Linked DNA regions of Actinocatenispora sera. The protein of the gene in region 2 interacts with the protein of the main gene of each other region in a pairwise test. Links are inferred from orthologs where the notes say so. Each region holds a gene or a part of one and is shown on either strand. Other genes may lie near its edges.

Region 1 (4,136 bases), 170 kb from region 2 along the record:
TTAGGGCTTTCAGGGGAGGATCAGTGACGCTCCACACGACCTCCATCGCGGCGGCCGCACCCCTCCGAGGTTGCCATCTGCGCGCAAACTGCATCACGAAGCTGAGCACGAGCCGCGCCATCAGAAACAGCAGGAAAAAGTAAACGACCAGGTAGAGGACCTGGAAGAGGACCGACACGAGCGATGGACTCCCGGTTCAGCTCTGGTTGAAGAACCCGCCCTCGGCGATCTTGGCCTTGTCCTCGGCGGTGACCGTGACGTTGGCCGGTGAGAGCAGGAACACGCGATTGGTCACCCGTTCGATCGTACCGCGCAACCCGAAGATCAAACCGGCGGCGAAATCGACGAGGCGCATGGCATCCGCTTCGTCCATTTCCGACAGATTCATGATCACCGGAGTGTTGTCCCGGAAATGCTCACCGATGGTGCGGGCCTCACTGTAGGTAGTGGGATGCACCGTGGTGATCCGGTAGCTGTCGGCGCTGTCGTCGGACACCACCGCACGCTCCCGCAGTTGTACCTGCGGCGCCAGCGCCAGGTTGTCCTGAGTGAGCGGGGTCACCGAACCGCGGCCGATGGTGCGCACTCCGGGCCGCTCCGCCAGCCGCTCGGAGGTCGTCGTCGCCAGCCGCGGCCGGGCGGGCTCGGGCTCGAACTCCTCCTCGGCGAAGTCGGCGTCGTCGAAGTCCCGGTCGTCCACCTCGCGACCGGTGTCGCGGGTCGGTCGGCGGCTCTCGTAGCGACCGGTGTCGTAGCGCGCGGCGCTCTCCTGGCGGCCGGTCGACTGGTAGCCGTCGGAGCCGTCGTAGCGGTCGTCGTCGGCCTCGTAGCTGTCGTCGTCGTCCTCGACCAGGCCGAGCCAGACGCCGGCCTTGCGCAACCTACCCATCGGGCACCTCCTCCCGTGACACCGTCCTGCCACGTCGCACGCCCCACCCATCGGGACGTTCCCCCGCGATGCGCCGCCTGCGAAACGGACGAGATCGGTGAGCGTGAATAACAGCGATGTAGTTCTGCTCGAACTCAGGCTAACCCAGCTTGGCGCGTCGGCCGAGCAATCCGCTGCCGACACGCACATGTGTCGCTCCGTGCCGGATCGCCGCCTCCAGGTCACCGGTCATGCCGGCGGACAGCATCGACGCGTCCGGGTCGCGCTCCCGTAGCCACGCCGCACGCTCGGCGAGTCGGCCGAACGCCACGTCCGGGTCGCCGCCGAGCGGCGCGACCGCCATCAGCCCCCGCAACCGCAACCGCGGGGCCGCCCCCAGCACCGCGTCGACCAGCGCCGGCAGCGCGGCGGGGGACACCCCGCCGCGCCCTGGCGCATCGTCCAGCGACACCTGGATCAGTACGTCCAGCGGGCGGTCCCGGTGCGCCGCGACCGCCGCGGCGAGCGCGGTCACCAGCGCCGGCCGGTCGACCGACTGGACCACGTCGGCGTACCGCACGACCGAGCGTGCCTTGTTGCGCTGCAGCTGGCCGACGAAGTGCCAGCGCACGTCGACCCCGGCGGCGGCGAGTTCGGCGGCCTTGGCGGCAGCCTCGCCGTCCCGGTTCTCCGCCACCACGCGCTGCCCCAGCTCGGCCAGCAGCCGGACGTCGGAGGCCGGGAACGTCTTGGTGACCGCGATCAGCGACACCTCACGCGGTGACCGGCCCGCGGCCAGGCACGCGTCGGCGATACGCCGACGCACCGAGGCGAGGTTTCCGACCAGCTCGGTGCGTCGGTCGATCGGCTCCGACGACGGGTTCACGCGCCGTTCTTGAGGAAGTCCGGCACGTCGACGTCGTCGAACAGTACCTTGCGCGGCGGCCGCTCGGCCGGGGTTGGCTGCTGCGGCGGCCGGGTGCCGGTGCTTCCTCCGGTGGTCACCGGCGAGGTCGGCGCCGGGGTGCTGGTCGCCGGCGGCACCTCGGCGGTGGGCGGCTTGCGGCCGACCTCCGCCTGCGGCTTGTACGCCGGTGAGCCACCGTCGAAGCCCGCCGCGATCACCGTGATGCGCACCTCGTCGCCCAGCGCGTCGTCGATGACCGCACCGAAGATGATGTTCGCGTCCGGATGTGCCGCGTCCGTGACCAGCTGCGCCGCGTCGTTGATCTCGAACAGGCCCAGATCGGAACCGCCGGCGATGGACAGCAGCACGCCGCGGGCACCGTCCATGCTCTGCTCCAGCAGCGGGCTCGAGATCGCGCCCTGTGCCGCCTCGACGGCCCGGTCGTCGCCGCGCGCGCTGCCGATGCCCATCAGCGCCGAGCCGGCGTTGGACATCACGCTCTTGACGTCGGCGAAGTCGAGGTTGATCAGGCCCGGCGTGGTGATCAGGTCAGTGATGCCCTGGACACCGGACAGCAGCACCTGGTCGGCCTGGCGGAACGCGTCCATCATGCTCATCGTCCGGTCGCCGAGCTGCAGCAGCCGGTCGTTCGGGATGACGATCAGGGTGTCGCACTCGTTGCGCAGCTCGTCGATGCCGGTCTCGGCCTGCACCTGCCGCCGCTTGCCTTCGAACGAGAACGGGCGGGTGACCACGCCGATGGTCAGCGCACCGAGCTTGCGCGCGATGTTCGCGACCACGGGGGACGCGCCGGTTCCCGTACCGCCGCCCTCACCGCAGGTCACGAAGACCATGTCGGCGCCCTTGAGCACCTCTTCGATCTCGTCCCGGTGGTCCTCGGCGGCCTTGCGGCCCACGTCGGGGTTGGCGCCGGCGCCGAGGCCGCGGGTCAGCTCCCGACCCACGTCCAGCTTGACGTCCGCGTCGGACATCAGCAGCGCCTGGGCGTCGGTGTTGATCGCGATGAACTCGACGCCCTTGAGTCCGACCTCGATCATTCGGTTGACGGCGTTGACGCCGCCGCCACCGCAGCCGACGACCTTGATGACCGCCAGGTAGTTGTGCGGAGGTGTCATCGGTCCGCCTTCCCTTCGCTGTGCTGCTCCCCGCCATGGGCCGGGTCAACCCTCACCCTCAACTAGAGGGTTATAGTTATGTCAACCTCGACCCTGTTCCGGAACGTACGGGCCGGTTGGGCGATCTCCAAGTATCCAGCACGGCGTGTCGGCCACGTTTGCCGGTTCGGCGACCGACCCGACCCGGTCAGCCGGCGAACATCGACCTGGCCGAAAGTCCATAGTGGACAACGTCAGGCCCCGGTGCTGCCGTCCAGCAGTTCCCGCACGACGTCCAGGTGGCCGTTGTGACGGGCGGTCTCCTCGATCTGGTGCAGGTAGATCCAGCGCAGTGTCATCGGCCGGCCACCGGGCTCGACCTGGCGCCGGGCCACGAACGACAGGTCCAGCCCCGCCGCCAGCTCCCGCGAGCGGGCGCACTGCGCGTCGTACCGGTCGAGCAGGTCGGCGAGCGACATGCCCTCCGGGACGACCCAGTCGGCGTCCGGATCGTCGTCGTCGGCGGCGATCCGCGGCCCGTCGTGCAACACCGCCTCGAACCAGTACTGCTCGTTGTCGGTGAGGTGCGCGACCAGCCCGGCCGGCGACAGCAGCGGCGAGGTGCGCACCGGCGCCTGCCGGGCGAACATCTCGTCCAGGCCGGCGCACTTGAGCCGCACCGTGGCGCGGTGGTAGTCGAGCCACTGCTCCAGCGCCGACCGGTCACCGGCATCGGTCACCGGATCTGCTCGCTCCATTGTGGACACCTCCGGAACACAGACGCTACCAGTCGCAACCGGTGCGGCCCAGCGAGATACCGGCGCGGCACCGTCAGCGGACGACCACCAGGTCCGGGGCGCTGACGTCGATGACGGTGCCGTCCTTGCCCAGCAGCGCGGTCGCCGCGGCCGCCTTGCGGGCGCCGCTGGACGAGTCACCCCACACGACCGTACGGCCGTGCGCGAGCACCAGCCGGATCCGGGTCGGCCGCGGCACCTCCACCCGGACCAGCTGGGCGCGCAGCCGCGGGGTGAGCTGGCGCAGCACCTGCAGGCCGGCCAGCGTCGGCACGTCGTGCGGGCCGGGGTGCGACACCACCAGCGTGGGCAGCCGGCCGGGTGCCGCCGGCACCGTCCGGAACACCACGCCGGAGCCGTCGACCAGCCGGACCGAGGACCCGTCCGGTACCGCGGCGGCGGGGGTGCGTTCGGTGACCGTCACCACAACGGTGTGCGGCCAGTCCCGG
Region 2 (4,152 bases):
GTCCGAACAGATCACGTCGCCCGACCAGCGCAAGCCGCTCAACCGCAAGGCCGCCCGGGCCGGCGCGATCATTTGCGCGATCATCTGCCTGCTGATGACGATCGGCAACCACGAGGGCCACGTCGAGGACGTGTTCCTCGTCGTCACCGCCGCGCTGCTGGTGCTCGCCGTCGTCCTCGACTGGCTGCTGCGCAAGAACGGCCTGCGCCGCTGACCGCGACCTCGCCGAACCACACGAACGCCCGGGTGCCGCGCGCACCCGGGCGTTCGTCGTCTCGCTGCCGCGCTGGCTGAAGCGAGGTGGCCGAGTGCTGCCGGCCCGGTGCCGCCGGGCTGAGGGCGGTGGCCCGACGCTTCCCCTCGCCGGGCCGTACCGATTCAGCGGGCGATGCCGCGGCGGGAGAACATGTCCCGCACGTCGCGTAGCGCCCCGTCGACCTCGGCCTCGAACAGGCCGCCCTGCACCAGGCTGAACTGGCCCGGGTCCAACTCGCTGTCCGAGACCTGCACGGTGGCACGGCCCGACATCGTCGCCGCGATCGCGTCGAACAGCCGGTTCACCTGCTGCGGGTCGTAGCCGCTGCCGAACCGGCGCACCTGGAACGTGCGCCGGGCCTGCTCCAGGCGGTGCAGGTCATCGGGGGTGAACGGCGAGTCCGCCGCCGGTATCTCGGTGGTCATGTCGACCTTGCCGTGCCGGCCCGGCTCGAAGCCGGTCTCGAACCGGCCGGTCGGCGCCGGCTGCTGCTGCTGCTCGTAACCGTGCCGGATCTCGCCGGTCGGCGGCTCGAACCGCGGCGGCTCCGGCTCGTACCCCCGGGGCTGGTCGAACGCGGGCGGCGGGTAGCCGGCCGGGTCGAACCCGGCGGCCGGCTGCGGTGGCGCCTCGTAGCCGCGATGCGCGTCGTAACGCTGTTCCGGGGCGAACGACGGCGGCTCGGGCTCGAACCGCTCCGGCTCCTGCTCGTACCGGGACTCGCGCCGGCGGCCGTCCGCAGCCACCGGATAGTCGCCGGTCGGCTCGTAGTCCGACCGCACCGGCGGCAGCTTCTGGGTGAAGTCCTCCGGCTGCTGCGGCGCCGGCGGGCGCGGCATCGCCCGGCCAGGCGCGGCCGGCACCTCCGCCCGCCCGGCACCGGCCGGGTCGGCGGGCGGCACCGAGGCGGCGGCGCGCGCCGGCCGGACCATCGTCGGCTCGTCCTCGCGGACCGGGCGCGGCCGGTCGTCCCGGCCGCCGTACCCGTCCCGACCGTACGGGTCGTGCTGTTGCGGGGCCGGGTCGTAGTCGCGCTGCGGAGGCGGGGCGTCGAAGTCCCGGCGCGGCGGCGGCGCGTCGTACCCACCGTCGTAGCCGCCACCGTCGTAGCCGCCACCGTCGTACCCACCGCTCTCGTAGCCGCCCGGCTCCGGCCGCGGCGCCGGCTCCCGGTAGGCGCCGAGGCTGTCGTCGCCCGGTGGCAACGCGAACGCCGAGCCCGGGCCGGCCAGCTGGGCCGGCTCGGCGGCCGGCATGCCGCCGCCCTCTTCCAGCGCGGTGAGCTGTCGCTCCACCCGGTCCAGGTGCATGTCGACCTGCCACTCGTCGTAGCCGCCGAACCGGACCCGGAACACGAAGTCGTGAACGTCGCGCGAGGTCACCGGCGACCCGAGGGGGCTGCCGGCCAGGGTGGCCTCAACGCGCTCGAGGAACTCGTCGACCTCGTCGACCTTGTATCCACGTCGCAACGCGCGCCGACGAAACCGTTGACCCTGTTGACTCACTCGCCCACCTCCGCAGCCGCAAGCTGTCCACACGCACCGTCGATCTCCCGCCCCCGAGTGTCACGCACCGTGGTCGGCACGCCGGCCGCGCGCAGCCGCCGGACGAACTCCCGCTCCACCGGCTTGGGACTCGCGTCCCACCGGCTTCCCGGGGTCGGGTTGAGCGGGATGAGGTTGACGTGCGCCAACCGATCCGACAGCAGCCGACCCAGCAGGTCGGCCCGCCACGGCTGGTCGTTCACATCTCGAATCATGGCGTACTCGATCGACACCCGTCGTCCCGTTCGGGACGCATAGTCCCATGCTGCGTCCAGCACCTCGGCGACCTTCCAGCGGGTGTTGACCGGGACCAGCTCGTCACGCAGCTCATCGTCCGGGGCATGCAGCGACACCGCGAGCGTGACGTTCATCTCCTCCTCGATCAGCCGGCGGATCGCCGGCACCAACCCGACGGTCGACACGGTGACATGCCGCTGCGACAGGCCGAGCCCGGTGGGGGACGGCTCGGTGATCCGGCGCACCGCGGCGACCAGCCGGGCGTAGTTCGCCAGCGGCTCGCCCATGCCCATGAACACGACCCGGGACAGCCGGTGCGGCGCCCCGGTCAGCCCGCCGGCAGCGGCCAGCCGCGCGGCCGCGACGACCTGCTCGACGATCTCGCCGGTGGACAGGTTGCGGGTCAGCCCGCCCTGGCCGGTGGCGCAGAACGGGCAGCCCATGCCGCAACCGGCCTGCGAGGAGACGCACACCGTCACCCGATCCGGGTAGCCCATTGCGACGCTTTCCACCAGCGCGCCGTCGTGCAGCCGCCACAGCGTCTTGTGAGTGGCGCCGTCGTCGGCGGCCTGCTGGCGGACCGGCGTGGCCAGCACCGGCAGCAGCGCCTCGGCCAGCCGGCCCCGGGAGGCGGCCGGGATGTCGGTCAGCGCCCCGGCGGCATCGTCCGCCGCGGGGTCCAGCAGGCGGCCGAAATAGTGCTGGGACAACTGGTTGGCGCGGAAAGCGGGCTCGCCAAGGGCGACCACGGCCTCCCGGCGGGCCGCCATGTCCAGGTCGGCCAGGTGCCTCGGGGTGGGGGGACGGCGTCGGGTCGTGGGCTCGGTGATCAACGGCAGGGCTGTCATGTCCTGGCCAGTGTCCCACGTCCACGCACGATTGCCCGCCCCGGCAGGTTGCACCCGACGCGCCCGTCACCCGGCCGGCGCGAGCACGCTCAGCAGCGCGAACGAGACGGGTACCGCGAACAGGATCGAATCGAGTCGATCCATCACGCCACCGTGCCCGGGCAGCAGGTTGCCCATGTCCTTGATGCCCAGGTCGCGCTTGATCATCGACTCGGTCAGGTCGCCCAGTACCGAGACCAAACTCACCGCGACACCGAACACCGCGCCGGCCCACAGCGGCTGGTGGAACACGAAGTACATCAGGATGGCGCCGGCGATCGCACAGGTGAGCACGGAGCCGGCGAAGCCCTCCCAGGACTTGCCGGGGCTGATCCGCGGTGCCATCTTGTGCCGGCCGAGCAGCACCCCGACCGCGTACCCGCCGGTGTCGCTGCAGACCACCATCGCCAGCGCCGCCACGACCCGCGCGGCGCCGTCCTCCGGCCGGGCCAGCAGCACCGCGAAGCCGGCCAGGAACGGCACGTACGCGGCGATCAGCGCACCCGCCGCAACGTCTCGCCGGTAACCCGGAGGACCGTCGGCGAGCCGCCAGATGAACACCGCCACCAGGGTGAACACCAGCCCGATGGTCAGCGCCTCCAGGCCGCCGAACCAGGCCAGTCCCTGCATCGCCACCGCACCGGCGAGCAGCGGTACCAGCGGCGGGCGGGTGCGCTTGGCCGGTTCCGCGGCGCGGCCGAAGGCGCGCACCGTCTCCCAGGTACCGAGCACCACGCCGGCCGCCACGACGAGCAGGAACGCCGCCCGCTGCACGTACAGCGAGGCGAGCACGATCGCGCCGAGGCCCACGCCGACCCCGATAGCGGCCGGCAGGTTGCGGCCGGCTCGCGGCTTGTGGTCGTCGGCCGGGGCCGGGGTGCCGAACGGTGCCGGATCCCGGGCCGGGTCCGGCGACGCGTCGCGGTGCGCCGGGTCGGCGGCCGGCGGGACCGGCAGCTGACCGGTCGCCGCCCAGTCGCCGTCCGCGGCGTCGGCGGCCCGATCCGGCCGCGGACCTGCCTCGTACGTAGCCGGGTCGATCGCGGGCTGCGCCGCGGTGACGTCCCAGCCGGGCCCCGCCGGGGCGTCCCAGTCCGGCGCCGGGTGGTCGGCCGGGGTCGCCGGGGGCACCGATGCCGACCCGTCGGGGTCATCGGCGTCCGCAGCGCGGTGCCGGCCGTGCGAGGGCCGGGGCTGCTCGTACGAGGAGAACGGTCCGCTGCCTGCC

What was found.
Region 1: the proteins of rlmN (region 2) and ftsZ interact in binary tests that used the Escherichia coli proteins (3 or more experiments, as listed by UniProt). The link is inferred for Actinocatenispora sera from one-to-one orthologs.

The regions. Positions count from the first base shown.
Region 1 is NZ_AP023354.1:5,285,918-5,290,053, forward strand. Bases 832-3,727 are described here. They hold ftsZ (cell division protein FtsZ), read right to left. Parts: upstream 2,912-3,727; coding sequence 1,751-2,911; downstream 832-1,750. Other genes in these bases: Asera_RS24960 (cell division protein SepF), read right to left, coding at 832-889; Asera_RS24965 (YggS family pyridoxal phosphate-dependent enzyme), read right to left, coding at 1,029-1,754; Asera_RS24975 (DinB family protein), read right to left, coding at 3,145-3,648; Asera_RS24980 (cell division protein FtsQ/DivIB), read right to left, coding at 3,722-3,727. Also shown: Asera_RS24955 (YggT family protein), read right to left, coding at 1-178; more of Asera_RS24960, read right to left, coding at 197-831; more of Asera_RS24980, read right to left, coding at 3,728-4,136. UniProt on the Escherichia coli protein: Essential cell division protein that forms a contractile ring structure (Z ring) at the future cell division site. The regulation of the ring assembly controls the timing and the location of cell division.
Region 2 is NZ_AP023354.1:5,455,985-5,460,136, forward strand. Bases 822-3,733 are described here. They hold rlmN (dual-specificity RNA methyltransferase RlmN), read right to left. Parts: upstream 2,886-3,733; coding sequence 1,758-2,885; downstream 822-1,757. Other genes in these bases: Asera_RS25715 (DivIVA domain-containing protein), read right to left, coding at 822-1,761; Asera_RS25725 (phosphatidate cytidylyltransferase), read right to left, coding at 2,952-3,733. Also shown: Asera_RS25710 (DUF2631 domain-containing protein), read left to right, coding at 1-214; more of Asera_RS25715, read right to left, coding at 379-821; more of Asera_RS25725, read right to left, coding at 3,734-4,152.